DNA from 4 places in the Streptomyces sp. NBC_01012 genome. Region 2 is predicted to be linked to each of the others. Evidence: riboswitches for the same ligand, from Rfam matches in the RefSeq annotation. Region 2 holds a riboswitch; each other region holds the start of a gene.
What was found. A riboswitch is a leader RNA that binds a small molecule or an ion and turns the genes downstream of it on or off. The one in region 2 is predicted to bind cobalamin.
Positions count from the first base shown of each region.

Region 1 (7,352 bases), 630 kb from region 2:
GCTCTTTATTCGTACGTCCGCCTTTTCGCCGTACGTCCGCCCCGTCTTCGCTCACCCCGGCAGGAACCGCACCGAGGGGCGCCCGTCGGGGCCTTCCGGCGTCACCACGGCGCGCACCCGGTAGACATCGGCGATCAGTTCCTCGGTGATCACCTCCGACGGCGTCCCGCCCGCGACCACCCGGCCGTCCTTCATGACGGTGACCCGGTCGCAGAACATCGCCGCCAGATTGAGGTCGTGCAGCGCGATCACCGCGGTGAGGGGCAGCGTGGTGACCAGGGAGAGCAGCTCCAACTGGTGCTGGATGTCCAGGTGGTTGGTGGGTTCGTCCAGCAGGAGTTCGCGTGGCTGCTGGGCCAGGGCACGGGCGATCTGCACACGCTGGCGCTCCCCGCCGGACAGGGTGTGCCAGGACTGGGCGGCCCGGTCGGCGAGTCCGGTGCGCGCAAGGGCCTCGCGCACCGCCTCCTCGTCCTCCGGCCCCGGCGACGACCAGGCACGCCGGTGCGGGATGCGGCCGAGGCGTACGACGTCCAGCACGTTCAGGTCGACCTGTGTGACCGCGTGCTGGTCGACGACGGCCACGCGGCGGGCCACACCTCTGCGGCCTGTTTCGGCGAGCGTACGGCCGTCGAGCGTGACGACGCCCGCACCGGGGGCGAGCACGCCGGCCATCACCCGTAGCAGCGTCGTCTTGCCGGAGCCGTTCGGCCCCAGGAGCCCGACGGTCGCGCCGGGTGGCGGGGCGATGCTCACCCCGTCGAGGACGATCCTTCCGCCGGCCTGCCTGGTGACCCGCGCGGCGCGCAGGCCGTCGCCGGGGGTGACGGTCCGGTTCACGCGCTCCTCCGTGTGCGGTGGAGGACCAGGACGAAGACGGGCACCCCGATGAGAGAGGTGACCACACCGACCGGGACCTCCTGGGGGTCGAGTACGGTCCTGGCCAGCGTGTCGACCCAGACCAGGAAGACAGCTCCGGCGAGCGCGGTCACCGGCAGCAGCCTCCGGTGCCCCGACCCGGCCAGTGCCCTGGCGGCGTGCGGCAGGACGAGGCCGACGAACCCGATGGCGCCCGCGGAGCTGACGAGGGCCGCGGCCAGCAGAGCGGTGGTGCACAGCAGCACGATCCGGGTGCGAGCGACATGTACCCCGAGGGCGGCCGCGGCGTCCTGGCCGAAGGCGAAGGCGTCGAGTGTGCGGGCGTGCCCGAGGCAGATCAGCAGGGTCACCGCCAGCACGGCGGAGCACATCCACACATCGGTCCAGCCGACCCCGCTCAGTGAGCCGAGCAGCCAGAAGAGCACCCCTCTGGTCTGCTCCGCGTCGGCCGCGGTCATCACGACGAAGGAGGTGATCGCGGAGAAGAGCTGCATGGCCGCGACCCCGGAGAGGACGACCCGGTCGGTGGATCCGCCGAGCGTGTGGCTGAGGATCAGGACCAGGGCGAACGAGCACAGGGCGCCGACGAAGGCACCGCCCGGGACCGACACCGCTCCTCCGCCCACGCCCAGGACGACCACCACGACCGCGCCGGTGGACGCCCCGGAGGAGACGCCGAGGACGAACGGGTCGGCGAGCGGGTTGCGCAGCAGCGACTGCATCACGGTGCCGCACACCGCGAGCCCGGCCCCGCACACGGCGGCGAGCAGGGTGCGGGGCATGCGCAGGTTCCAGATGATGCCGTCCCGGATCGGGGTGAGCCGCCCCTCGCCGATGCCGAGGTGCGAGGCCACCGCCGACCAGACGTCAGGGACGGAGATGCGGGCGGGTCCGATCGTGACGGCGACCGCGACGGACAGGAGCAGCAGGACGGTCCCCGCGGTCCACAGCAGCCCCTCGCCCAGGATCCGGGCCCTTCCCGCGGGCGGTGTCGCCGACGGCCGCTCCTCGCGTGCGCCGGGGACCTGTTCGGTCTTCGTCACCCCGCGAGTCCGAAGGAACGCAGTCCGGCCGCGACGCGCTCCACGCCCTCCACGGTCCTGATGGTCGGGTTCATGGCCTGGCCGCTGAGCAGGACGTAGCGCTTGTGCCGGACGGCGGTCATGTTCTTCGTGGCGGGGTTGGACTCCAGGAACTCGATCTTCTTCCGGGCGCTCTCGGCCGTCTCCGACTCGCGGGTCAGGTCGCCGATGACCAGCACGTCGGGGTCACGGTCGGCGACCGTCTCCCAGTTGATCTGGGGCCATTCCTCGTGCGAGTCGTCGAAGACGTTCTTCGCGCCGAGCTCCCGCGTGATGATGCCGGGTGCGCCGCAACAGCCCGCGAGGTAGGGGGCTTCGGCGTTGGCGAACCAGTAGAGCAGGGTGGTGCCGGACGCGTCGATGTCCGCGGTCGCCTCGTCGACCCGGTCCTGGAGGCCGGCCACCAGCTTCTCACCGCGCTCCGGGACGCCGAACACCTTGGCCAGATCGCGCACTTCGTCGTAGACGCGGTCCATGGCCAGGGGCTCGGAGCGGGAACCGTCGCCGCCGCCGCTGTTGTCCTTGCCCGCGCAGTCGGCGGGTGAGAGGTAGCTCGGTACGCCGAGATCATCGAACTGATCGCGTGTCGCGACGCCGCCCTTGCCGAGGATGGATTCGAACGAGGCGCTGACGAAGTCGGGTTCCTCGGCGAGGACTCTCTCGGAGGAGGGCTGGTTCTCGGCGAGGCGGGGCACGGTGGCTTCGTCCTTCTCCAGCCCCTTCATCACCGGGTCCGTCCAGGTCGCGGTTCCGGCGAGCCGGTCGGCGAGGCCGAGGGAGAGCAGGATCTCCGTCGATCCCTGGTTCAGGGAGACGGCGCGACGGGGTGCGGCGTCGACGGTGACCGTACGGCCGCAGTTCTTCAGCGTCACGGGGAAGCCGGCGGCGGCACCCGCGGCCCCGTCGGATGAGCCGCCGCCCGGGCCACAGGCTGCCAGGAGGGCGAGCGCGGCGGTGAGCAGGGCTGTGCGGCGTACGGCGCTGACTATGGGGAGCACGGAATCCTCGGCGTTCTCTGGGCTCATGCGCGAAGCCCGTTACAAGGGCCGCTTCCCGGTGCGGAAGCGGGTGCCAGCAGGTCTTCGGACTCGGGTTCGTCCGGGCGGAGCGCCTTCCCGGTGCACCCTGAGGTGCCCCAGTGGCCGTGGCCCCGCCCGTTCCCCTCACCGCTGCGCGTCAGCTCCGGATTCGCACCGGATTCCCTGACTCCACGTGGAGTGTGACTGGCATCCGCAAGCTATCACGTGGCGCGCCGACGGCCCCGGGCCCTCGGCGGTACGGCCGACGGGCGCCGCCGGCTCCGGGCCGGGCGCCCGTCGGGCGGTTCAGCGCTTGGGGTGAACCGATTCGCCTCCGTCCCTGTGCGGCTTCCCGCACCGGCGCGAGAGCACGGACGCCGTACCCCAGTAGGCCAGCAGGACGGCGCGCAGGCCCAGGGTCTCCAGCCGCTCGCCCAGGCGGCCGCACACCGGCCGCACCCTGCGTGGGGCGCTCATCGGGTGTTCGCCCGGCCGGTGTGCCAGGGGCCCCGGGGGTCGTCGTACGCGTCCGCGTAGCCCGGTCCCGCGATCGGCCAGTCCGCGAGCAGCTTCTCGGGCAGGGCGAAGGCGTCGGCCAGCTCGGGGGCGTGCGCGGCGACCGCCGCGAGGAGTTCCTCGGCGGCCTCCGGGAGTGCGTCCACCTGAGCGCGGCTCAGGAGACCGGCGGACAGCAGATCGCCGCTGTTGCGGGACACCCACTCGACGGCGAACAGCCGCTCCAGCTCCCCGACGCGGTCCCTGGCCTCCCCCGCGGGCAGCGCCGCGCGCGCCTCGGCGTAGGCCTCGGCGGCCTGCCGGTACGCATGGGCCTCGACCCCGCGCAGGGCCGGGCCCGAGGCCGCGTTCCAGCGTCCGAGTGTGTCCGCGTCGGGCGCGCGCGTCGCGCGGGCCCTGGCCCGGGCGAACCAGATGTCCTGGACGGCCGCCATGAGCCGGCCCAGGAAGCGCGGGTCGCTCAGCTCACCCGGCTCCGGGGCGGGGTCCTGGACGTCGTCGCGGCCCGGCTCGGCGGCGAAGAGCATGTCGGCCGCCGCCTTGGCGTACAGCGCGATGTTGTCGCCCTCCGCGGTGATGGCCCCCTCCACGCCTGTGACGAGTTCGGTCATACCGTTGTTCTCCAGCAGCGCCTGCGCGCCGCAGCGTTCACGGCTCTCGACGATGACGTCACGGGCCCGCCAGGTGATCCACGCCTTGGCGACATCGACGAGAATGCCCGCCTCTGCCCGCCCGTCCTCGTCCGTGCGGGCCTCCCACCGCTCCTGGGCCCGCCGGTGGAGCAGGCTCATGGCGAAGACCGTGGCCATGGCGGAGGCGAGCGGTCCGTGGTGGGTCCGGTGGGCGCTGACCGGCACCGGCGGTGCGCCACGGGTCCCGGAGATCATCCGGTGCCCGCCGTAGCGCACGGCGACCGCCAGGGTCGCCCTGGCCGAGCCCGCCGCGCAGGCGCTCATCGAGATGCGGCCGGGGGTCACCCGCCCGATCGAGGCGAGGAAGCGCCGTCGTCTGTCCCCGGGACCGGTTCTGAAGCCGCCCGGGGTTTCGCCCTCGTCGCCGTCTCCCAGCAGGGCGTCCCGCGCCACGAAGAGCCGGTCGAACGAGGTCAGGCAGTGGTCGACGGGGCTGCCCATCCGGGCGGGCAGCCGCCGCACCCGGACCCCGGGCAGCGCCCGTACGTCGTCGGTGAGGTGCACCAGGAAGAGGCGCACCCCGTGGTCGGATCCGTCGGCCACCAGGCGGGCGGCGACCAGGCCGGACTTCGCCCCGCCCGCCGGGCTCGTGTTGGGCATGAACTTCTGCGCGCCCGGGTTCGGGGTGTTGAGGACGAAGCCGTCCCGCTCACGGTCGTACGTCGCGGTGGTCTCCATCGCGGCCGCGTTGTTGCCGTGCGCCACCTCCGTACAGAGGAAGGTGCCGATGCGCCGCATCGTCAGATAGTCCGACAGATCACGGCGGCCGGTGCGGTCGTGGTCCAGGAGACTGCCGAGGAAGAGGTTGTAGTGGATGCCCGCCACGGTGGTCAGCGCGGGGTCCACCGGACCGAGCCAGGCGTGCAGGGCGGCCAGCGCGCGCGGATCGGCGGCCAGACGCGCTCCGCTGTCCAGGGAGAGGTTGAGGACCCGCAACCGGTCGTAGGCGAGTTCCAGCCGCTCCTCGGGTGTTCCGCCGGCGGGGCGGCGGAACGGTTCTGTGCTGATCAGCCGCTGCCAGAATCCGTGCTCGCGGCGGAATTCCGGACCGAGGAGGACGCCGGTCAGCAGTTCGGTGGTGGACGGTGGGACGGTGTCGGTCAGGGTCACGGTCATGAAGAAATCAACGACCGTGAGGGGGGCGAGGACACCGCTGGGCACGCCGGCCGGTCAGGGCGACATATGCCGGGACCCGGCGCGGCACACCGCCCTGAACGGCCCCCGGCTCAACCGGCGTCACCCTTGCCCTCGTCGCCGTAGCGCCGTTCGAATTTGGCGACCTGTCCCTCGGTGTCGACCACCCTGGCCCTGCCCGTGAAGAACGGGTGGCTCTCGGCGGAGATCTCCACATCGATGACCGGGTAGCTGTTGCCGTCGTCCCAGTCGATCGTCTGCTCGCTCGACGCGGTGGACCGGGTCAGAAAGGCGTACCCGGCGGAACGGTCACGGAAGACCACGGGACGGTACGACGGGTGCTTGTCCTGCTGCATCTCTGCTCCTGGAGGTACGGGGATCTCACGTCCCGGCTCCCGCCAGCCTCACCAGGTGCACACCCCCGCGCGATCCGGGACGTCCGTACGGAGCAGAGATATCAGCCGGTGCCGTCATCGAGGGGCGGCTCCGGCCGAGGCATCCTCTTCAATCTCCCGCCACCGCGTCCGCCACCAGCGAGAGGAACCGCGCCTGGGCCTGGGGGCTGCACAGCGGTTCCGGGTTCCACGGCGCGATCCGGGCGCCTGCTCCTGCGGCTTCCCAGGCGGCGATCCCGTCGAGCGGGACCGCGTTGGACCTGACGTCCGCCAGGACGATGTCGGGCTCCAGGGCCGCGGCGTCCGCCCAGTCGAGGGTCGCCCAGTTGACCCCGGCGCCGTCGGGCGGGGCGACGAGGCCGACCCCGAGCTCGGCCAGCACGCGCAGCTCGGGCCACATCTGGGGCCGGGCGACGTACGCCTGTTCCGGGCCGGCGGGCGAGAGGGCCAGCACCCTGGGGCCGCCGGGGGTGCTCGTGGCCGCGCGGAGCCGCTCGCGGGCGGCGTGCAGCTCGCCGGCGGCGGCCGGGACCGGCTCGCCGCCGAGCGAGCGGGCGAGGTCCGCGAACCGGTCGGCGACCCGGTCGAGGGTGCGCGCCTGGCCCACGTCGATCACGACGACCGGGACGCGCTCCTCCAGGTGCTTGGCGGTGTCCGGGTCAAGGCCGTAGAACTGGCCGTGGCCGTAGCTGACGGCGACGACCAGGTCGGGCCTGCCGCGTAACAGCGTCTCGACGTCCAGGGCGTCACCCGCGCCGCGGTAGTCCACGGTGTCCAGCGGGAGGGTGCCGGTCTTCGCCAGGTCGGGCTCGGCCCCGTCGTGCCCGGAGCCGAAGATTCCCTCCGGGCGTATCCCGTAGTCCCACAGTGTCGCTCCCGCCTGGACGTACGCGAGCACCCGGGACGGCCGGTGGTCCACCACCGCCAGCTGGCCCCGGTCGTCCGCGAAACTCCACGCGCTCTGCTCAGTCATGCCACTCACCCTTCCGAGCCGGCGGCCTGGGCCCTCTCCCGGGCTCGCCACCCACTACCTGCCCAGCCCATCGGCTCCACACCCGCCGTGGAGCGCCCCAAATATGTCAGTGGCCCAGGATCGGGTACGTCGATCGCCCGGAAGCCGAGCCGGTCGTAGAAGGCCCTGGCCGGGGTGTTCGCCGTCAGCATGGCCAGATGGACGGCCTCGGCCCCCTTCTGGTGCAGCGCGCCCAGGAAAGCGCCCATCAACTCCCTGCCGTGGCCCTTGCGCTGCCACGGCGGCAGCAGGTCGATGTGCAGGTGCGCGGGGTGTGCGTCCAGCTCCGGGAGGAGCATGCGCTCGGGGGTGTACAGGAGCGCCGTCATCGCCTCGGTGAGCGTGGCGGGTTCGCCCTGCGGCTCGGGGAAGCGGTCCGTCACCAGGGGGAGCCAGACCTCGCGGAAGGCCTCCACGAACCGCCGGGTGTCCGCGGTGCCCAGGACGTAGCCGACCGCGTGCCCCGCACCGTCGTCCAGGACGAAGACCAGGTCAGGTTCCAGGTGGGCGTAGGGCTCGGCGAACAGAGCGGGCATCAGCCCCGGATCGGGATGAAGACCTGTGCTGTCACCGCCGTTGTCGGCCGTGCGGACGCAGATGTCCGCGAGGGCCTCCCGGTCGGT
Region 1 covers NZ_CP108688.1:7,436,078-7,443,429, reverse strand. The annotation lists gene OG623_RS33180 (ABC transporter ATP-binding protein) at 52-840, opposite strand; gene OG623_RS33175 (FecCD family ABC transporter permease) at 837-1,922, opposite strand; gene OG623_RS33170 (ABC transporter substrate-binding protein) at 1,919-2,986, opposite strand; cobalamin riboswitch at 3,017-3,204, opposite strand; gene OG623_RS33165 (hypothetical protein) at 3,287-3,457, opposite strand; gene OG623_RS33160 (acyl-CoA dehydrogenase) at 3,454-5,304, opposite strand; gene OG623_RS33155 (type B 50S ribosomal protein L31) at 5,415-5,678, opposite strand; gene OG623_RS33150 (ABC transporter substrate-binding protein) at 5,827-6,690, opposite strand; gene OG623_RS33145 (GNAT family N-acetyltransferase) at 6,696-7,352, opposite strand, start outside.
Region 1: another riboswitch for cobalamin. It lies ahead of OG623_RS33170 (ABC transporter substrate-binding protein); the one in region 2 lies ahead of OG623_RS30455 (FecCD family ABC transporter permease).

Region 2 (7,352 bases):
ACCCCGTCACCGACGACCACGGCACGCCTGGCCTCCAGGAGCTCCGTGCGCAGCCGCGCGGCGTCGTCGAGGGTCCGCAGCACATGCACGCCCGCCGGGCCCGACAGCCCCGGCAGTCTGCGCGGACGCAGTCCCGTGGCCAGGACGACGGCTTCCGCCCGCAGCTCGGTCCCGCTCGCGGTGCGCACCGCACGGCTCGCCGCGTCGAACGCCGACGCACGCTCACCGAGGACGAACTCGGCGTCCAGGGCGTCCAGTACGTCCCGGGTGCGCAGGTGCGTGCGCTCGGCCTCCCAGGTCCCCGCGAGCACCTGCTTGGACAGGGGCGGGCGGTCGTACGGTGCTCCGGTCTCCTCGCCGAGCAGCGTGACGCGCCCGCTGTAGCCCTTGCGGCGCAGGCTCTCGACGACGGCGAGACCCGCGGCACCGGCCCCGACGACGAGTACGTCCGACGGCGTACTCACGCGTCCTCGTGGAGCTGGATGGCGGCGGCCGGGCAGATGTCCGCGGACTCGCGGACCCCTTCGTGCCGCTCGGCGGGCGGCGCCGGGTCGAGGAGGACGACGATGCCGTCCTCGTCACGCTGGTCGAACACCTCGGGTGCGATCAGCACGCACTGCCCGGCGCCGCAGCACTTCTCCTCGTCCACAGTGATCTTCATATGCTCTCCCTGTTCATGCGTGGCGTGCTTTCGGTGGTCATCGGTGGTCATCGGCGGCGCGTGGTGGGCGCGGCGAGCAGCCCCACCAGGGCGTCCTCCAGCGCGTCGGCGGTGCGCTTCCAGGCCGCGTCGGCACCGGCCGGCTCCTCGGCCAGGGCGCGCTCCTGCTCCGCGCAGGTGTGGGTGATCAGATGGCGGGCCATCTCGGCCCGCGCCGGGCGGATGTCCGGCGGCACGATGGGGTGCAGGCAGGTGCCGAGCCCCTTCAGGGTGCGGCGCAGGCTGTCGCGGGTGAGGGACTCGTCCGCCACCAGCGTCCGCATCAGCGGGTCGGTCATCACCTGTACGGAGAAACGCGCGTGCCAGGAGGGGGCGCCGACGGCGGCGTTGTGGTCGGTCACCGGGCGCAGCAGACAGCGCACCCAGTCCCGCAGGTCGGTGCTGTCGCCGGCGGCCTCGACGTATCGCGCGCGGATCAGGTCGACCTCGGTGCCGTGCCTGGTCATGATGGCCCGTACGAGCGTCGCCTTGCTCCCGAAGTGGTAACTGACGGCGGTGGTGTTGCCCTGGCCCGCCGCCTCGCCGATCTGCCGGTTGGAGACGCCCGAAAGACCGTGCTCCGCGTAGAGGCGCTCGGCCGCTTTCATGATGGCCTCGCGTGTGCCGGCGCCGCGGCCGGTGCGAGGCTCGGTTCTGTTCACGATGGCTTCCTCCTCGACGTCACGCTCTCTTGATCAGTCGCCTTCTCTTGATCACTAGAACACCGCCCCGCATTTGAGTCAACCGACTGACTTAATTGGGTGGGTGACCGGCCGGAATCATGCGCAGGGAGCCGGCCCGTCCGGATGCTCTAAACTGCATGCGCCTCGTGGGGGAAGTCCGGTCGAAGTCCGGCGCTGACCCGCAACGGTAGGCGGAGCCCGACAGGGTCCCGTAAGCCCGATCACCCGCGGTGGCGAAGCTCTGTCGATCGCCGTGGACTGCGAGAGGTGCTGCGCAAGGCGCCTCGCGCGCTCCGGGCCGCCCCTTGGATTACGTAGGCACGGCCCGAGGCGAAAGTGATCCGCCCGTGGCCACGCCCCCCGACCGAATACCGCCCCAGCGCGTCTCCCTACCCCTTCTCGTGACCGGCCTGTGCGTCGCGCTCCCGCTGTCCCTGGCCTGCGGGGCGGGAATCGGGGCGTCGGGGCTCACCTGGGGCGAGACGCTGCACCACCTGTGGGCCGGGCTGACGGGCGGGCGGATCACACCGGACGAGGTCTCCTCGTACACCATCGTCTGGGAGCTGCGCTTCCCGCGCTCCGTGCTCGCCGCCGTCGTCGGGGCCGGTCTGTCGGCCGTCGGCATCGCCGTGCAGGCCATGGTGCGCAACGCGCTCGCCGACCCGTTCGTCCTCGGCATCTCGTCGGGAGCGGCCGTCGGCGCCAACGCCGTGCTCATCTTCGGGGCCTTCGGCGCGTTCGGTGTCTGGGCGCTCTCCTCGGCGGCCTTCCTCTCCGCGCTGTTCGCCATGGTGCTGGTGTACGCGATCGCCAGGACCCCCCGGGGCCTCACACCGCTCAGACTCGTGCTGACCGGGACTGCGATGTACTACGGCTTCTCCGCCGTGACCACCTTCATGGTGTTCGCCGCCGAGCGGGGCGAGGCGGCACGGTCCGCGATGATGTGGCTGCTCGGCAGCCTGGGCGGGGCCACCTGGTCGTCGGTGCCGATCGCCGCGGGTGCCGTGCTCGGCGGCCTCGCCCACCTCGCCTGGTCGGCACGCCGGCTGAACGCCCTCGCCATGGGCGACGAGACCGCCGCCACGCTGGGGGTGGACCCCGGGCGCCTGCGCAAGGAGCTCTTCCTCGTCTCCGCCGCCGTCACCGGGGCCGTCGTCGCGGTCAGCGGCGCGATCGGCTTCGTGGGCCTGATGGTCCCGCACGCCGCGCGGATGCTGGTCGGCGCGGACCACCGCCGCCTGCTGGCCGTCGCACCCCTGGCCGGCGCCGTCCTGCTGATCTGGGTGGACATCCTGTCGCGGGTGGTGCTCGCACCCGCCGAACTGCCCGTGGGGGTGGTGACCGCGGCCATCGGCGTGCCGTGCTTCATCCTGCTGATGCGCCGCCGCACCTACACCTTCGGAGGCGCCTGATGCGCGTCGACATCGACACACTCACGGTGGAGCTCGCCGGCGCGCGGCTGGTGGAGGACGTCACGCTGCGCGCGGGCAGCGGGCAGCTCGTCGGCCTCGTCGGACCCAACGGCAGCGGCAAGTCGACCCTGCTGCGCTGCGTCTACCGGGCTCTGAGCCCCTCCGCGGGCACGGTCCGTATCGACGGGGAGGATCTGCGCTCCATGACGGCCAGGGAGAGCGCACGCAGGATCGCCGCGCTTCCGCAGGAGGTCGTCCCGGAGTTCGACTTCACCGTCGCCGAGATCGTGGCCATGGGCCGGCTGCCGCACCAGGGGCCGGTGGCCCGCACCACCGACGAGGACCGCAGGATGTGCGAGGCCGCGCTCAAGGGTGTCGGGGCCGCCCATCTGGCCGACCGCGGTTTCCTCACCCTCTCCGGAGGCGAGAAGCAACGGGTCCTGATCGCCCGCGCGTTCGCCCAGCAGCCTCAGGTGCTGGTGCTCGACGAACCCACCAACCACCTGGACATCGCCCAGCAGCTGGAGGTCCTGTCGCTGGTGCGGGGGAGCGGGCTGACCGTGCTCACCGCGCTGCACGACCTCAACCTCGCCGCACTCCACTGCGACGCCCTCCATGTCATCGACGGCGGGCGGATCGTCGCCTCGGGAGCACCGCACGACGTCCTCACACCCGAATTGCTGGCCGAGGTCTTCTGCGTACGGGCGCATCGCGTACCGCACCCCGAGACCGGCGCGGTGCAGCTGCTCTTCGACCGTCTCCCCTCCGTGTGACCCCTCCTCTCCGTGTGCCCCCCTCCGCCCGTCGACCGCCCCAAGGAGCCTCCACCGCCATGCGCCCCTCCGTACGCCCCGCCGCGCTCGCCCTCGCCGCCACTCTCGCCCTCGCCGGCTGCGGGGCGGAGGTCACCCCGGAGAACGGGAAGGAGGACGGCGCCCGGGCGGCCGGCGGCCACTACCCGGTGACCGTCACCAACTGCGGCGAGAAGAAGACGTACGACAAGGCCCCGCAGCATGTGGTCACCAACGATGTCGGCATCACCGAGATCATGTTCGCCCTTGGTCTCGAGGACCACATGGCCGGCTATGTGATGCCCGACGACAAGGGCGATCTGACGTCCGTGCCCTGGAAGGACGGCTACGCGAAGACCACCTGGCTGTCGAAGAAGCAGATCAACAAGGAGCTGGTCCTGGACGCAGGGGCCGATCTGGTCTTCGCGGGCTGGAACTACGGTTTCAGCGAGGGCGACGGCTTCACCCCCGCCGCGCTGCGGCGGGTCGGCATCGACTCGTATCTGCTCAGTGAGTCCTGCCGCAACGGACAGGGCAAGGCCCGCGGTGTGATGGCACCGCTCGACGCGCTGTACACCGACCTGGAGAACCTCGGCCGGATGTTCGACGTCGAGGACCGGGCCGACGCGCTCATCGCCTCGTTCCGCAAGCAGGTGGCCGACGCACAGGCGAAGGCACTCCAGGGCGCCGACCGGCCGCGTGTCTTCCTCTACGACGACGGGCAGGACAAGCCCCTGACCTCGGGCGCCTACGCCGGCCCCCACGACATCATCACCAAGGCCGGGGGCGACCACATCATGAAGGACCTCAAGGACAGCTGGACCACGGTCGGCTGGGAGACGGTCATCGCGCGCGACCCCGAGGTCATCGTGATCAACAACTACGGGGACACCACCGCGGAGCAGAAGCGGGCGTTCCTGAAGTCCTACAAGCCGCTCGCCGGCGTATCCGCGATCAAGAACGACCGGATCGTGGTCCTCGACTACGTGGACCTCGTCGAGAGCCCCCGCAACCCCGCGGCCATCAGCTCGCTCGCCGCCGACCTCAGGAGCACCGGCTCCTGATCCGGGGAGCCGTGGCGTGCCCGGCGGCGGTATGGCATGGAGCACATCGGGCTTGCCCGCGCCGCCGCCCGTCCGCCCGCCGATCCCCTGGGGGAGCCCGGATACGCGCCCTCCGCCGGGGGATCGGCCCGCCGGCGCTGTGACCCGGATCTCTACCGCGCGGCCCGCCCGCGCTGGCACTGTGGTCGGGTCACGGGGGACGACCAGTTGCCGAGCGAGCGAGCGAGATGCCATGACCGCGACCACAGCCGAGAACCGGACCCACGCCCGCACCGGCGGCCCCAAGGACGGGCCGAAGATCCTGGAGCACGTCCTGGGCTGGACGCTCGTCGTCGTCCTCGCCATGTTCGTCACCCAGGCCGGACTCATGTGACCCACGGCCACCCACCACGAGCGGTGGGGCCGCCCACGCCACGAAAGGTGGGGTGGGGCGCCCGCCCGGCACCCCACCCCTGACCCGCCCTGCGGGCCGTGTACCCCGTCCGCGCTAGTTGATGGCCTTGATGAGCTCACCATCCGTCGTGTCGCCGCTGAGCTCCCAGAAGAAGGTGCCTCCCAGGCCCTGCTCGTTCTTGTAGTCCATCTTCGTGCCGATGGTGGCCGGGGTGTCGTAGCTCCACCAGTCGGAGCCGCAGAGCGCGTACGCCGTACCCGCGACGGTGCTGGTGGCCGGGCAGCTGTTCTTCAGGACCTTGTAGTCCTCGATGCCCGCCTCGTAGGTACCCGCCGCCGCACCGGTCGCGGTGCCGCCCGGCTCCTCCTGGGTGACGCCCGTCCAGCCGCGGCCGTAGAAGCCGATGCCCAGCAGGAGCTTCTCCGAGGGGATGCCCAGGTCCTTGAGCTTGGTGATCGCCGCGTCGCTGTTGAAGCCCTCCGACGGGATGCCGTCGTAGGAGGTCAGCGGTGAGTGCGGAGCCGTCGGACCCTGCGCCTCGAACGCCCCGAAGAAGTCGTACGTCATCGGGTTGTACCAGTCCAGGTACTGCGCCGCCCCCGCGTAGTCCACCGCGTCGATCTTGCCGCCGTCGGACCCGTCTGCGGTGATCGCCGAGGTGATCAGATTGTCCGTGCCGAACTTCGACCGCAGCGCCGACAGAAGCTCACCGTAGGCGTCACGTCCGCTGGTGTCGCAGGTGAGACCGCAGGCGTTGGGGTACTCCCAGTCGATGTCGATGCCGTCGAAGACATCCGCCCAGCGGGGGTCCTCGACCAGGTCGTAGCAGGAGTCGGCGAAGGCGGCGGGGTTCTGCGCGGCCTCACCGAATCCGCCGGACCAGCTCCAGCCGCCGAACGACCAGAGGATCTTCAGGTCGGGGTGCAGCTTCTTCAGCTTGCGCAACTGGTTGAAATTGCCGCTGAGTTCCTGGTCCCAGGTGTCCGCGACCCCGTCGACCGACTGGTCGGCCGTGTAGGTCTTCTCGTAGTCCGCGTAACTGTCGCCGATCGTGCACTTGCCGCCCTCGACGTTCCCGAAGGCGTAGTTGATGTGCGTGAGCTTGTCGGCCGATCCCGACGTCTCGATGTTCTTGACATGGTAATCGCGGTCGTAGACGCCCCAGTTGGTGAAGTATCCGACGACCTTGTCGCCGGCCGCCGTGGTTGCGGCCTCGGCGGCCGCCGGGGCGGCGCCCGCCGACGAGGTGCCGGCGATGCCGAGCAGGGCGGCTCCGAGCGCGGCGGTACAGGCGGTGGCGACGAGCGCCCTGAGGCGGGCGCGAGGGCGGTGAAGTCCGGTCATTGTGGCTCCTCGTGGGGGAGGGCGGTGGCTGCCCGGTCCATCCGGAATTGGCATGGACGCGATGAGGCATGGGTGAGACCGTAGAAGGACTAGACCAGTTGGGTCAATGGTTCGGACCAATTTCCCTGAGCGTGGGCTCCTGCTACCCGGTGACGCCCGCGCTCCGATCGGGCATACTCGACGCGCCACAGCCGCTGGCCAGCGTCTCCCGTGATCCGGGAAGGCAGGATCGGCTGGGGAGCCGTAGATTTCCGGGCATCGCCCGGGACCACCCGGCGGTGCGCGCACACCCCGCGCGCGACCGTCGTCACGCCCGACAGGGAGGAGAGCGCCGTCATGTCCGACCGTGCCCCGCAGCCGGTGGAACGCCGTCTGCCCACCGAGGAGTCCCGGCAGCTCATCGAGCTCGTACGCGACATCGTGTCGAAGGAGATCACTCCCCGGGCGGCCGAGGAGGAGGAAGCGGGACACTTCCCGCGCCAGCTCTTCACCCTGCTCTCCGAGTCGGGCCTGCTCGGCCTGCCGTACGACTCCGCGTACGGCGGCGGCGACCAGCCGTACGAGGTCTACCTCCAGGTGCTCGAAGAGCTGGCGGCCGCCAGGCTCACCGTCGGCCTCGGCGTCAGTGTCCACTCGCTGGCCTGCCACGCGCTCGCCGGATACGGCACCGAGGAGCAGAAGGCCGCCCACCTCCCGGCGATGCTCACGGGCGGTCTGCTCGGCGCCTACTGCCTCTCCGAGCCCTCCTCCGGCTCCGACGCGGCCTCGCTCCGCACGAAGGCCGAGCGCGACGGTGACGACTGGGTGCTCACCGGGACCAAGGCCTGGATCACGCACGGAGGCATCGCCGACTTCTGCACGGTGCTCGCCCGCACCGGGGAGGACGGCCCGCGGGGCATCACCGCGTTTCTCGTGCCGGGTGACGCCGAGGGCCTCAACGCCGCCCTGCCCGAGAAGAAGATGG
Region 2 covers NZ_CP108688.1:6,807,260-6,814,611, forward strand. The annotation lists gene OG623_RS30440 (NAD(P)/FAD-dependent oxidoreductase) at 1-464, opposite strand, end outside; gene OG623_RS30445 (ferredoxin) at 461-661, opposite strand; gene OG623_RS30450 (TetR/AcrR family transcriptional regulator) at 709-1,362, opposite strand; cobalamin riboswitch at 1,500-1,631, shown strand; gene OG623_RS30455 (FecCD family ABC transporter permease) at 1,731-2,795, shown strand; gene OG623_RS30460 (ABC transporter ATP-binding protein) at 2,795-3,568, shown strand; gene OG623_RS30465 (ABC transporter substrate-binding protein) at 3,628-4,650, shown strand; gene OG623_RS30470 (SCO1431 family membrane protein) at 4,883-5,023, shown strand; gene OG623_RS30475 (glycoside hydrolase family 18 protein) at 5,138-6,388, opposite strand; gene OG623_RS30480 (acyl-CoA dehydrogenase family protein) at 6,725-7,352, shown strand, end outside.

Region 3 (7,352 bases), 6.2 Mb from region 2:
AGTCCTCGAAAGGTCGCGCGGATCGAGGTCGAGCGAACCGAGGTCAAGCGGATCGAGGTCAAGCGGATCGAGGTCGCGCAGATGGTCCGCCGGGACGAGAGCCGCCCGGTGTCGACCCCTTGAAGCGAAGTGTCCGGCCATTGGCCGGCCGATCGGCTGAGCTGGTGGGACGGCGGGAACCTCGCGTCGCTGCCGACTCGGTGGAGAGGAGCGCATGGTGAAGGCCGTCGTCTACAAGGAACCGTACGAAGTCGCCGTCGAAGAGGTCGACGACCCCCGCATCCTGGACCCCAACGACGCCCTGGTCCGGGTCACGTCGACCGCTATCTGCGGCTCCGACCTGCACATGTACGAGGGTCGGACCGCGGCGGAGGCCGGGATCGTCTTCGGGCACGAGAACATGGGGATCGTCGAGGAGGTCGGACCGGGCGTTGCCGGTGTCAAGCCGGGTGACCGGGTGAGCATGCCGTTCAATGTCGCCTGCGGCTTCTGCAGGAACTGTCTGGCCGGCCGCACCGCCTTCTGTCTGACCGTCAACCCCGGCTTCGCCGGGGGCGCCTACGGCTATGTGTCGATGGGCCCGTACACCGGCGGGCAGGCGGAGTACCTGCGTGTGCCGTTCGCCGACTTCAACTGCCTGCGACTGCCGCCCGGCACCGAGCACGAGGACGACTTCGCGATGCTCGCCGACATCTTCCCCACCGGGTACCACGCCACGGAGCTGGCGCAGGTCAGCCCGGGCGAGACGGTGGTGGTCTCCGGCGCCGGTCCCGTCGGGCTGATGGCCGCCTACTCCGCGGTTCTGCGAGGGGCGTCGAAGGTGTTCAGCGTCGACAAGGTGCCGAGCCGCCTGGCACTGGCCGAGCAGATCGGCGCGGTGCCCGTCGACTACAGCAAGGTCGACGCGGCCGAGCAGATCATCGAGCTGACCGACGGGGCCGGTGCCGACAAGGGCATCGACGCCGTCGGATACCAGGCCACCGTGCAGGAGGGCGAGGAACAGCCGGCGGTCGTGCTCAACACCCTCGTCCAGAGCGTCCGGGCCACCGGGATGCTCGGGGTGGTCGGCCTCTACGTGCCCTCCGATCCCGGCGCGCCGAACGAGGACGCCGCGCACGGCCGACTGCTGTTCAACGTCGGCAAGTTCTGGGAGAAGGGGCTGCGGATGGCGACCGGCCAGGCGAACGTCAAGGCCTACAACCAGCAGCTGCGCGACCTCATCGTCGCCGGCCGCGCCGAGCCGAGCTTCGTCGTCTCCAAGCGGCTGCCGCTGGAGGATGCCCAGGACGCCTACCAGCGGTTCGACAAGCGCGAGGACGGGTACTCGAAGGTCGTGCTCAAGCCCGGCCTGAAGGCCGCCTGATCCCGACCCCCGATGCGCCGAGCCGGTGCACGGCCGACGTCCCGCGATGCAGGCCGTGCACACCGGCCCTCGGCCGGGGCCGGGGACGGCCGGCGCGGGAGGCGGCAGATGTGAAAGCGACCTTCGGGACGGAGAGCGCCACCCCCGAGGGGGTGCCCCGTCTCGTCTCAGCCCGCGAAACAGCAGTCCCCGCATGTCGTGCCGCTCGGAGTGCGGTAGTAGAGGCAGCAGCTGCGACGGCGGAAAGCCAGGTCCGGCCCGGTCAACTGCCCCGTACCGGCGAGCTGTCCCCTGCCGAGCAGATCCGTGAGGAGTTCGCCGAGCGGAGCACGCAGATGTGGGTGGGCGGAGAGCAGCACGCCGCCTGATCCGGCCAACGCGGACGCGGCGTTCCCGTACAGCAGGCGCGGAGCGACCTTGACGTGCAAGCCGGCGCGCAGGCCGTCGAGGTGCCGCATCACCTCGGCGTACAGGCTGCCCGTACGGTCGGACAGCGAGTCGGCATACCAGCCGGCGGGCTCGGGCAGCCTGAGTTCCGAGCTGTCGTCGGCGCGCTGCAACGCTCTCAGGTCCGGCACGATTCCGTGCAGCAGCACGCAGGCCAGCACGGGCGACCAGAGACGGGCGGCGTACCCCAGGTGCGCGATGGAGACTCCGACGCGGAGCTCGGTGGTGCGGTATCGGGCGGCAACGGCGGTGGACAGGTCGGCGAAGCCATGGCTGTAGAAGTGGTCCACGGGACACCAGCCCTCGTCATCCCCTCCGACGCGCAGGGCGAAGAAGCCCCCGATGGCCGCCACATCGTCCAGGGCCTCTGCCACGACCGCCCCGGGTGCCCGAACGGAATCCTTCACGGGACTCTCGGAGACCGCGCGGCGCCGGGCGGCAGGCAGGCGTACAGGTCGAGAATCTCGGGCTTGGGGGCGATGCCAGGACCGCCGGCGCGCACCCAGTCCACTATGTCCTCGGTGGCTCGGGGATCGTTGACGAGCCCCAGCCACACCGGCCTGGCGCCGGCTGCCCGGCCGGCGGAGGAGGGTTGCACCACGACAACGTTGGCTTGGTCGCACACGTCGAGGCATTCGGAGACACGTACGGGTGCCTCGGAGCGTAGACGTGCCGTCTGCGCGGCGTGATCGATTCCGCTCACCTTGGCGGTGCCGCAGCAACAGTCACGGCACACGACGATCCGGCACGGCACCTGGCCGGCCGCCGCCCCTGTCCCCTCGGCCTCGGCCTCGGCCTCGGCCAAGGTTCCTTCGTCCGGCTTCTCAGGCACGCTGAACCGCCCTCTCTCCGGGGAGATCCGCCCCGGCGTCCATCGAGGAGGCGACCGCGTGAGTCTCCTGGCTCTCGGGTCACCACTCGTCCCGTCCTTCCCGCCCCTGCGGGGTGGTGGAGTTGCCGGGATCCGCTCGCCGATCACAGTGGCGGGACCGCGCCGGATTCTCACCGGCTTCCTCGGACCGCCGTCGCCCTGTCGCAGCCATCATCGCATCCTGCCGGTGCCGGGCCCGCCGGTCGACGGCATCCACAAAGTGGGCGCCAGGGTCTTGCACTCCATGTCGGCCACTGCGAGCCTGACCACCAAACAGCAGACATCTTACGTCTGCTGTCCGGTTCAATGAGTTTGTGCCAAGCCGAGGAGAGCGCATGAGCGACGAACCCTTCAGCGGAGTCACCAGGCGGGGCGTAGTGGTCGGAGGCCTGGCCACGACGGCGATGGGCGCCGCGGGCATCCTCGCCGCGGCGGAACCGGCGACGGCGAGTCCGTCGGCCGCCCCCACGGCCGGCAGATCACGACCGGCCGATCCGACGAGCCGGCCGCACAAGTACTTCGCCTTCGACACCGGCCTCTGGAACGGTCACCAGGGAATGGCGAACTGCCGGATCGAGATGGGCGGTTTCGTCAAGGACGAGAAGCACAACCCCCTGTTCAGGGAAGGGATATTCGAGCATCCCAGGTTGCCGTGGGAGCCGCGCTTCGACAATGGATACCCGAACGTCTTCTGGGATGCCGATCACAAGAAGTTCCGCTGCTACTACACACTCTTCCTCCGCGACCCCGCATCACTCAACACTCCTCCGGAGAAAAGACGCGGACAGGACTACGTCATCGCCGACAGAAAAACCGGGTGTTGTTACGCGGAGTCCATTGACGGTGTGCACTGGACGAAGCCCATGTTGGGCCTGGTCGGTTTCGAAGGCAGCAAGGACAACAACATCCTGTTCGAAAACGTTCAGGGCACATCCGTCCTCCATGACCCCGCAGACCCCGACCCCACCCGTCGGTACAAGCTGATCACGCTGCGCGAAGCCGGCGGAACCTCGCTGTGCGTGGCATTCTCGTCCGACGGCATTCACTTCAGCGATTTGAAGCCCTGGCCTGCCAACAGCCCTTCTCCAGGAGCGGACTGCCACAACCTGGTCTTCCGCGACTCGCGTACAGATGAGTACGTCCTGATCACACGCCTGTGGGACAGCAATATCCGGGTATCCGCCATGTCGCGGTCCAAGGATTTCATCAACTGGTCGAAACCGGTCGAGGTCCACCGGGGCAACGGGTTCGACTCGCAGATCTACTCGATGCCGGTCTTCGAGTACGGCGACCTCTACCTCGGGCTCGCCTCGCTGTACCGGGACGGCGACACCACTCTTCCGTACCACGACACCGTCGACCTGGCACTGCAGTGGTCCACCAACCTCACCGAGTGGAACGACGTCGCTCTCGATGACAGCACGTTCATCCCACACGGCAAGGGCATGGGGAAGTACCCGCGCGGAGACTTCGACAGCAGCGTCATCTTCTCCTCGACCCCCGTGGAAATCGACGACAAGATGTACTTCTACTACATGGGCGGAAAGGGCCCACACACCGGTTGGCGCGAGTCCGCACTCGGCCGGGGATACATCAGGAAGGACAAGTTCGCCTGCTACGGGAGCCGTAGCGGAAACGCGCCGTCCTCGCTCACCACACAGGGACTCAATTTCTTCGGCGAGAACATCGAGTTGCTCATCGACATCGAAGACGGCGGGTGGCTCGATGTGGACCTGATGGACCAGGCAGGGACCGTGATCCAACGCGGCTTCGAAGCCGACAGCAGCCGGCTCCGTGAGCTCAGCAACGGATGGCATCAGCTTACGTGGGAGAAATCATCCGTGATGAACCTCGATCGCGATTCCTTCTACGCGCTGAGGATCACGATGCGCAAGGCGAAGCTCTGGGCCATCCAGGGCGACCTGTACGTGCGCCCACTGAAGTACGCCAAGCCGTGACCCGGGTGACGGTCACTCGGGCCGGGTGAGCGAGCGCGGCCGCGAGACGGCGCACGGACGTGCCGGTGCGCAGGTAGCCGGATCGCAGATGCCGTTCGAGTAGGAAGCGTGGAGTGTGTGGGCGGACCACGCCGAGTCCGTACGCGGCCAGCGTTCGCGCGTCGGTGACCAGCCACGCCGGGATCGTCGGTACGGATGCGTGCTCGGCATACATGGCCCGAACGAAGCGGTCGTAGGAGACCGGCTCGTCCACGAACCGGCGTCCCGCGGCGTTGACAGCGACGATGCCCGGCTTGGCCCGGTCCCAGATGTGGGGGAAGACCACGGTGGAACCGTCCCGGCGACGGCCGACGGAGCTCGGGAACCACAGGGCGTCGTCGCCGCCGGACGGCCTGACGTACATCTGTGCTCACAGTCCGAGGTAGATCTGCCGGACCCGCTCGTCGTGGGCGAGCTCCTCGGACGTGCCCGCCATGGCGATGGAGCCGTTCTCCATGACGAGGCAGTGGCTGGTCACTCCGAACGTCAGCTTGGCGTTCTGCTCGACCAGGAGGATCCCGAGCCCCTCGCCACGCAGGCGTACAAGGATCTCCAGTACGTTCTCGATGAGTTTCGGCGAGAGGCCCATCGAGGGTTCGTCGAGCAGCAGGAGCCTGGGCCTGGACATGAGTGCCCGGCCGATGGCCAGCATCTGCTGCTGGCCGCCGGAGAGGTCCCCGGCCGCACGGTTACGGAAGTCCCGCAGGATGGGGAAGAGGTCGTACACATGGGCGAGGGTGTCCTGGGTCTCGCCCTTCCACGACCGGTGGTAGGCGCCGAGCAGGAGGTTCTTCTCGACGGAGAGCCCGGAGAACACATGGCGGCCCTCCGGCACGTAGCCCACGCCGTGACGGACCATGTCACGGGCTCGTACGGTGCTGAGGTCGGTGGCGCCGAGGGTGATCCGGCCGCTCGTGCGCGGGATGTGCCCCATGAGCGCCTTGAGGGTGGATGTCTTGCCGGCGCCGTTGGAGCCGATGATGCCCATGGATTCACCGGGTGCGACGCTCAGGGCCACCGACCTGACAGCGCAGACTCCGCCGTAGTGGACGGTCAGGTCGGTCACGGCCAGGTGATCGGTGTCGGATTCGGGTGCGGCGGGCCCGCCGGTCTTCGTCGTCATCGCGGTATCTCCTGTGCGGTGGGAACGGGGATGTCGGCCGATGCGGAGTCGCCGAGGTACGCCTCGATGACCTCAGGGGTCGCCGCCACTTCGGCCGGTGTCCCCTCCGCGATCACAGCGCCTGCGGCCAGCACGGTGATCCGTTCGCACAGGGACATGACGAGTCCCATGTTGTGTTCGATGAGCACGACTGTGACGCCCTGGTCGCGGATGGAGCGCACGATCGCCGAGAGCTGGCCGACCTCCTCACCGTTCAGGCCGGCCGCCGGCTCGTCCAGGAGAAGCAGGCGAGGCCTTCCCGCCATGGCCCTCGCGATCTCGATCCGCCGCTGGATGCCGTACGGGAGCGACTGCGGGTGGGCGTCAGCGAAGGAGGTGAGCCCGTACGCCTTCAGGATGCGGTCCGCCGCCGCGTGCAGGCGGCGTTCCTCGGTGAGGACACCGACGGGCCACAGGGCGTACTGCCAGACCGTGGTGGTGCGGGACCGGTCGAGGACGACGAGGATGTTCTCGCGGACCGTCATCTGGGAGAACAGGCGCAGGTTCTGGAACGTCCGCGCCATCCCCCAGAGGGAGAGCCGGTATGGCCGTGCCCTGCTGACGTCCCGGCCCGATGCCACCACGCGGCCGTCGGTGGGCCGGTAGAGGCCGCTGATGACGTTGAACAGAGTCGTCTTGCCCGAACCGTTCGGACCGACGATGCCCCGGATCTCGCCGTGCCGCACGGTGAGGGTGACGTCGTCGAGCGCTGCCAGCGCCCCGAACCGCTTGGTGACGTGGCTGATCTCCAGGGCAGGACCGTCGTCCGCCTCGCTGTCGTGCGTCCGGTCGCCGGGAGCGGCGTCAGGCAGATAGGGTCCGAGCTCGGCGGCCCGTATCTCGTCGTTCTTCCTGCGCCGGCGGACGGCCTGCCGGATCCGCTCCGGGACACCGGCCAGGCCGGTGGGGGCGAAGACCACCATGAGGACGACGACGATGCCGTAGCCGAGCTGCGCGTAGACCGCGAAGTCGACGAGTGCCTCACGGATCAGTACAAGGCCCACGGCGCCCACGACACAGCCGATGAGGCTGCGTCGGCCCCCGATGATGACCATGGCCAGCAGGAGGAACATGTTGGTGAGACTGAAGGTCTCGGGGGCGACGTAGCGGATGAGACCGGCGTAGAGAATGCCGGCCACGCCTCCGTACACGCTGGCGAGCAGGAAGGCGGTCATCCGGAGGAGGGGGATCTCCGCACCCATGGCACCTGCCGCCAGGGCGTCGTCCCGCATGGCACGGAGTCTGCGTCCGAGACGGGTCCGCACGACGAAGGTACCGAAGGCGAGCGCGAGTCCGAAGACCACGATCTCCAGGTAGTAGTAGAGGTACTCGTCGGCGAGATCGATCCCGAGGAGCGGCGGCACGGGGATGCCGGAGATGCCGTCCGCTCCCCCGGTGATCTCCGCATTGGTGATCCAGTTGACGAATCCCAGTGCCAGGCCGAGCGTGACGATGCCGAGGTAGTGCGACTGCATGCGCAACGCCGGCAGCCCCACCAGCAGTCCTACCAGG
Region 3 covers NZ_CP108688.1:620,646-627,997, forward strand. The annotation lists gene OG623_RS02725 (hypothetical protein) at 1-123, shown strand, start outside; gene OG623_RS02730 (glutathione-independent formaldehyde dehydrogenase) at 218-1,363, shown strand; gene OG623_RS02735 ((2Fe-2S)-binding protein) at 1,531-2,184, opposite strand; gene OG623_RS02740 ((2Fe-2S) ferredoxin domain-containing protein) at 2,214-2,564, opposite strand; cobalamin riboswitch at 2,703-2,826, opposite strand; gene OG623_RS02745 (hypothetical protein) at 3,086-4,639, shown strand; gene OG623_RS02750 (FAD-binding protein) at 4,563-5,042, opposite strand; gene OG623_RS02755 (ABC transporter ATP-binding protein) at 5,049-5,801, opposite strand; gene OG623_RS02760 (ABC transporter permease subunit) at 5,798-7,352, opposite strand, start outside.
Region 3: another riboswitch for cobalamin. It lies ahead of OG623_RS02740 ((2Fe-2S) ferredoxin domain-containing protein); the one in region 2 lies ahead of OG623_RS30455 (FecCD family ABC transporter permease).

Region 4 (7,352 bases), 610 kb from region 2:
GCGGACGGTTGCGCCGCTGGCGTGTCGTCAGTCCGTCGTCCGGTACCGATACCGGCTGTCCCTGTGGCATCAAGCGGCCTTTCGTGTAGCGGTGATGTCCTTGACCAGACCGGCGATCGAGTCGGCGCGCAGCTCGTCGAGCGTGACCGCGCTGCCTCCCAGATCCCGTGCGAGCTGTGCGGCGAGACCGAGGCGTACGAACCCCGACTCGCAGTCCACGACGACGGACGCGGTGCCCTCGGAGGCATGCAGCCGTCCGGCGCGCGCCGCCAGCGCCACCGGGTCGACACCGCCGGTCGCCCGGCCGTCCGTCACCACGACGAGCAGCGCCCGACGTGACGGATCACGCAGCCGCTCCACCCGCAGTACGTCGTGCGCCTTGAGCAGCCCGGCGGCCAGCGGGGTGCGCCCGCCGGTCGGCAGCGACTCGAGCCGCGCGGCGGCGGCGTCGACCGACGAGGTGGGGGGCAGCGCGACCGCGGCCTCCCTGCCCCTGAAGGTGACCAGGCCGACCTTGTCGCGGCGCTGGTACGCGTCGAGCAGCAGCGACATCACGGCGCCCTTGACCGCGCTCATCCGCTGCCGTGCCGCCATCGACCCGGAGGCGTCCACGACGAACAGCACGAGATTGCCCTCGCGCCCCTCCCGTGTCGCCTGCCGCAGATCGTCCCGCCGTACGACCAGACCACGCCCGGAACGGCCGCGCGCCCGCTGGTGCGGCGCCGCCGCCTGCACGGTCGCCGCCAGGTGCAGCTTCGTCAGCGCACCCTCAGGACGGCGCGATCCGGTGGTCCTGCCGTGCTCGGTACGCGCCCGGGAGCGCCGCCCCGCCGCGCCGTCGCCCAGGCCCGGCACGCTGAGCGCCTTCGTACGGAACGGCTCGCCGGCCCGCACGGGCTGCTGCTCCCCGCCCCCGCCCGGCGCGGGCGCGTCGCCGCTCCCGGTCTCCTGCCCGCCGGGCGCGTCGGAGCTGTCGGGGCCGCCGGTGTCCTGCCCGTCGTCATCAGGGCCGTCCGTGCCCTTGCCGCCGTCGTCGGGGCCGCCGCCCTGCGGGGGCACCCCGCCGCCGGGCCCGTCTGGGTCCGGGTCGTCGTCCTCGCCGTCGGCCGCGGCTTCATCCAGTGCCTCGTCCAGCTTGTCCTCGTCCAGCCCGGGCGCGTCGAACGGATTGCGCCGGCGCCGGTGGGGGAGCGCCAGGAGCGCGGCCTGCCGCACATCGTCGGCGACGACCTCCTCACGCCCCGCCCATGCCGCCAGCGCCGTCGCGGTGCGGGCCATGACGATGTCGGCCCGCATCCCGTCGACCTCGAACGCCGCGCAGGTCGCCGCGATCTGCCGCAACACGCCGTCGCCGAGCACCACACGGGGGAGCAGGGCGCGCGCGGCGACGATCCGCTCGCGCAGCGCCGACTCCTCGTCGGCCCACCGTGCGGCGAAGGCGGCCGGGTCGTCGTCGTACGCCAGCCTGCGCCGTACGACCTCGACGCGCAGATCCGTATCGCGTGAGGCCGCCACCTCGACGGTCAGCCCGAAGCGGTCCAGCAACTGCGGGCGGAGCTCGCCCTCCTCGGGGTTCATCGTCCCGACCAGCAGGAAGCGTGCCGCGTGACGGACGGACACGCCCTCACGCTCGACGTACGAGGCACCCATGGCCGCCGCGTCGAGCAGCAGGTCCACCAGATGGTCGTGGAGGAGATTGACCTCGTCGACATAGAGGATGCCGCGGTGGGCGTCGGCGAGCAGTCCGGGCTCGAAGGCCTTCACACCCTCGGAGAGCGCCCGCTCGATGTCGAGTGCGCCGACCAGCCGGTCCTCCGACGCGCCGACCGGAAGCTCCACGGTCCGCGCCGGACGCGACACGCCCGTACCCGCCTCGTGGGGCCCGTCGGGGCACGCCGGATCGGGCGCCGCCGGGTCGCACGAGAAGCGACACCCCGGCACGGCCTCCACCTCGGGCATGAGCGCGGCCAGCGCCCGTACGGCGGTGGACTTCGCGGTCCCCTTCTCCCCACGGACCAGGACCCCGCCGACGGCGGGACTGACGGCGTTGAGCAGGAGCCCGAGCCGTAGATCGTCCTGCCCGACGATGGCGGTGAAGGGATAGGGCGTACTCACAGGGCCTCCTCGTTCGCAGAAAAATCAGTGCCAATACGCGGGTCCGTCCGGGGCGACAGGCCCGCCTCCGGCGCACCCGGCGCGATGAACGGCAGCCCCGCCGGCGCACCGCCCTCGATCAGCCGCCACAACGCGTCCGTGTCCGCGTGCTCCTCGATCAGATCCCCCAGCCGGTCCAGCTGCTCCTCCCGCAGCGCCCCGAAGCTCGTGTCGGGCGCCGCGGTGAACCGCCGCCCCGAGGCGCGCGCGACCTCGCTCAGGAACGCCCGCCGGAACCCGTCGCTCTCCAGCGAGCCGTGCCAGTGCGTCCCCCAGACCGAGCCCACCCGGCACCCGTCGAGGAACGGCTCACCGCCGCTCACCTCGGCGACCCCGTGATGGATCTCGTACCCCTCCACCGGCTCCCCGAGCGCCGAACCGACGGGCCGGCCGAGCACCTTCTCCCGGCCGAAGCGGACCCGCACCGGCAGCAGCCCGAGCGCGTCGACCACCCCGGCACGCGACTCCACCTCGTCCTCGATGCGCTCGCCCAGCACCTGGAACCCGCCGCAGATCCCCAGCACAGGGCGCCCCTCGGCGGCCCGCCGCCGCAGCGCGTCGGCGAGTCCCCGCTCGCGCAGCCACGCCAGAGCCTTCACGGTGCCCCGTGTCCCGGGCACGACGACGAGGTCCGCGTCGGCGAGTTCGTCCGCCCGGTCCACGAACCGCACCACCACACCCGGCTCGGCCGCCAGCGCGTCCACATCGGTGAAGTTCGACATCAGCGGCACCGCGCACACGGCGACCCGCAGGACGTCCTCGCCGTGCGGCGGCGCCACGGCCGACTCCCGCACGGTGCCGCGCGTCGACACCCTCCCCCGAGCTCTCAGCTGCGTTCGAGCAGGGGGGACCCCCATCCCGTCCTCCTCGTCGATGCCCAGACCGTGGGTATACGGCAGCACCCCGTACGTACGACGCCCCGTGAGCCCGAGCAGCATGTCGAGCCCCGGCTCCAGCAGCGACACGTCGCCGCGGAACTTGTTGACGAGGTATCCGGCGACCAGCGACTGGTCCTCGGGGCTCAGCAGCGCCGTCGTACCGAAGAAGGAGGCGAAGACGCCGCCCCGGTCGATGTCGCCGACCACCAGCACGGGAAAGCGCGCGGCCCGCGCGATGCCCATGTTCACGATGTCCGTACGCCGCAGATTGATCTCGGCAGGACTGCCCGCCCCCTCGCAGATCACGGCGTCATACGTGCCCCGCAGCTGCTCCAGACAGTCCACGACCGTGCCCAGCAGCGCCTCCTGCCGCCCCCCGTGGTAGCCGCGCGCACTCATCTCGCCGACCGGCTTCCCCATCAGGACGACCTGGCTCGACCGGTCGCCGCCCGGCTTGAGCAGCACCGGGTTCATCAGCGCCGACGGCTCCACCCTGGCGGCCTGCGCCTGCATCGCCTGGGCGCGGCCGATCTCCGCACCCTCGCGGGTGACGAAGGAGTTCAGCGACATGTTCTGCGCCTTGAAGGGCGCGACCTTCACCCCCCGGCGCACCAGCCACCGGCAGATCCCGGCGGTGACGACGCTCTTGCCCGCGTCCGACGTGGTCCCCGCGACCAGCAGCCCGCCGCTCATGTGGCTCTCCGTCCCATGGCTCTCCGTCCCATGGCCGAGCGCCCCGCCGCACACACGGCGAGGGCCAGCACACTCACCCGGCGCGACAGCCGCACCGCGCGTTCGATGTCCGTGGTCCGTACGTCCCGGCCCGTCGCGCCGCCCAGCACCGGCCGGTGCTCGACCCGCCCGCCGTACGCCAGCGTGCCGCCGAGCCGTACGCCGAGCGCCCCCGCGAACGAGGCCTCCACCGGGCCCGCGTTCGGGCTGGGATGGCGGCCCGCGTCGGCCCGCCAGGCCCGTACGGCCTCGCGCGCCCGCCCGCCCGCGGCCACGGCGAGCGCGGCGGTGAGCCGGGCCCCCGGCCAGCCGGCCACGTCGTCGAGCCGGGCGGACGCCCAGCCGTAGCGCCGGTGACGTGGGGACTTGTGCCCGACCATCGCGTCCAGGGTGTTGACGGCGCGGAAGGCGACAAGACCCGGCACCCCGCCGAGCGCACCCCACACCAGGGCGCCCACGACGGCGTCGGAGGTGTTCTCGGCGACGGACTCCACCACGGCGCGGGCGATGCCGGGCCCGTCCAGCGACTGCGGATCACGTCCGCACAGATGCGGCAGCAGCTCCCGGGCGCGCTCGATGTCCCCGGCGGCCAGCGCACCGGCGATGGCACGGGCCTCGCGGCCCAGCGAGGTGCCCCCGACGACGGACCAGGTGGCGGCGGCGGTCAGCGCGACCGCGGCAGCCGGACGGTCGCGCACGGCACGGGCGGCCAGCGCCGCGGCGCCCGTGGCGCCACCGGCGCAGACGAGCGTGTGCAGGGCGCCCCAGCCACGGTGATCGCGCCACAGCCGGTTCTCGACGCCCGCCGCCGCACGCCCGAAGGCGGCGACCGGATGGCCCCGCCTGGGATCACCGAGCAGCAGATCGCCGATCAGACCGGCGGTGGCGCCGTACGCGAAGACGCGGTCGGCTCGCACCGCTCAGCCGGCCGTCGCGCCTTGGAGCTTCGGGGCAGCAGGTGGTGCGCCGACCGACGCAGGGCAGCCAGACATGGCGTATGTCCTCACTCAGGGTCCGCGCCCTGGTTCGACGTGACCGGCGACGAGAGTCTCCTGGCTTCCGGATCCGCAGTTCCTCCGGCCTTCCAGCCCGCGATGGCGGACCGTGACTTCCGAATGGAGGCTGCTCCCCGGTGACAGTGGCGGGACCGCGCCGGATTCGCACCGGCTTCCTCTCCTGTCGCCGTAAACGGCTCCGGCAGTCCACCACGCCCCGCGAACGCCAGTCAACCTGCCGTTGACCTGCGAGGCTTCAGTGTGCTGAGACGCACACCGGGCCGGACACACGTGCGGTGTGTCCGGCCCGGTGCCCTGCCCGATCCGAGGTCAGGCGACGATCAGATAGATCCCGTACGCGACGGCCGCCAGGCACAGCCCGAAGCAGGCGTACGCGCCGGTGCGCGTCAGGACGCCGGCCCCGCCGCCCTGCGCCGTCGGCGTCCGCCGGGCCAGACCGGTGACGCCGAGGGTGAAGAGGCCGACCAGTGCGACGGTGACCACGAGACTGACGCCGAAGACGGTGGCGAGAGCTGCCCAGTCGATGTTCATGCGGTTGTGTCCTTACACCGTGGCCGGGTCGGCCGGGGTACCGGCCGTGGGGGCCGGGATGGTGGTCTTGAGGTCCGGTACGGCGGTACCGGCGGGCGGCGGGCTGACCGCGGCGACGGCGGTGGTGACGACGCCCGCGGGCTCCGCGCCCACCGTCACGTTGGTGTGGTCGACCGGCTTGCGGCGCGACAGCGTCCAGATGGCACCCGAGCCCGCGACGAGCAGGACGGCGACCGCCGTGACGCCCCAGGGGCCCTGCTTGGTCAGGAACTCGGCACCCGCGCCGACCAGTCCTGCGGCCGGCAGCGTGAGCCCCCAGGCGACGAACATCCGGGTGGCGGTGGACCAGCGGACCGTGCCCCCCTTGCGTCCGAGTCCGGCGCCCATGACGGCGCCGGAGCAGGACTGCGTGGTGGAGAGCGAGAAGCCGAGGTGCGAGGAGGCCAGGATGACCGTGGCCGCGCTGGTCTGGGCGGCGAAGCCCTGCGGCGGACGCAGCTCGGTCAGGCCGCTGCCCATGGTGCGGATGATGCGCCAGCCGCCGAGGTAGGTGCCCATCGCGATGGCGATACCCGCGCAGGTGATGACCCAGACGGGCGGGTTGGAACCGGGGGAGAGGACCCCGCCGGTGACCAGGGCCAGGGTGATGATGCCCATGGTCTTCTGCGCGTCGTTGGTGCCGTGGGCGAGCGAGACGAGACCGGCCGAGGCTATCTGGCCGGCGCGGTACCCCTTGGCGGTCGACTTCAGCTGCGCCTCGTCGGTGATGTTCCGGTTGATGCGGTACGTCAGCTTCGTGGCGAGCAGCGCGGCGACACCGGCCACGACGGGCGCGGCGACGGCGGGCAGCAGGACCTTCGTGACGACGGTGCCGCCGTTGATCGAGGACCAGCCGGCCGACATGACCGCGGCGCCGATGAGGCCGCCGAAGAGTGCGTGGGAGGAACTGGAGGGCAGGCCGACCAGCCAGGTCAGCAGATTCCACAGGATCGCGCCGACGAGCGCCGCGAAGATGACCTCGGTTCTGAGGCCGTTCTCATTGATGATCCCGCCGGAGATCGTCTTGGCGACCTCCACCGACAGGAACGCGCCGACGAGGTTGAGAACGGCGGACATGGCCACCGCTGTCTTGGGCTTGAGTGCGCCGGTCGAGATGGTGGTGGCCATCGCGTTGGCGGTGTCGTGGAAACCGTTCGTGAAATCGAACACGAGAGCCGTCACGATCACGATCGCGAGCAGCAGCGTGATGTGTTCCATTTACCCAGGCAATCGTTCGACGTCAGTGGCAGGTGGAACGTAAGCAACCTGGGTGAACGGAAGATGAACTGGGCAGGGCGGCACGGTGACCCCAACCGCGTACGCCCGTTCCGCTTGTGTGTGCGAGGGGCGGCAGGGCCTCCGGGGCCCCGGCCCGGCCCTCCCTGGGAGACATCGATCACCCGGGCGGCAGACCCTACGATCGCCGCATGAGTGACGTGAGCGCGGACGCGATCGGGCAGGCGTGGGACGGTGTCGTCGCGACGGCCCGGCGGACGGCGGCGGACGGCCTGGTCGTCGGCACCTCGGGCAACGTGTCGGCCAGGGTCGGCGAGATCGTCCTGGTCACGCCCAGCGGCGTGCCCTACGACCGGCTGGGCCCCGAGGACGCCGTCGGCGTCGACCTCGAAGGGCGCCAGGTGCTCGGCGACCTGGTCCCGACCAGCGAACTCCCGCTCCACCTGGCCGTCTACCGGGGCACCGACGCCACCGCCGTCGTCCACACCCACGCCGTGCACGCCACGGCGGTCTCCACCCTCGTCCCCGAGGTGCCGCTCGTCCACTACGCCGCAGCCCTGCTAGGCGGCCCCGTCCGCACCGCCCCCTACGCGCGCTACGGGACGCGGGAGCTCGCCGACCACATGCTCGCCGCCCTGCGCGACCGCACCGGCTGCCTGCTGCAGAACCACGGCACCGTCACCTACGGCGCCACCCTCGACGAGGCCTACGACCGCACCGCCCAGCTCGAATGGATGTGCAGGCTCTGGCTCACCGCGAGCTCCGT
Region 4 covers NZ_CP108688.1:6,193,256-6,200,607, forward strand. The annotation lists gene cobO (cob(I)yrinic acid a,c-diamide adenosyltransferase) at 1-70, opposite strand, end outside; gene OG623_RS27835 (putative cobaltochelatase) at 70-2,115, opposite strand; gene OG623_RS27840 (cobyric acid synthase) at 2,112-3,725, opposite strand; gene OG623_RS27845 (cobalamin biosynthesis protein) at 3,722-4,681, opposite strand; cobalamin riboswitch at 4,810-4,939, opposite strand; gene OG623_RS27850 (hypothetical protein) at 5,090-5,311, opposite strand; gene OG623_RS27855 (anion permease) at 5,324-6,568, opposite strand; gene OG623_RS27860 (class II aldolase/adducin family protein) at 6,778-7,352, shown strand, end outside.
Region 4: another riboswitch for cobalamin. It lies ahead of OG623_RS27845 (cobalamin biosynthesis protein); the one in region 2 lies ahead of OG623_RS30455 (FecCD family ABC transporter permease).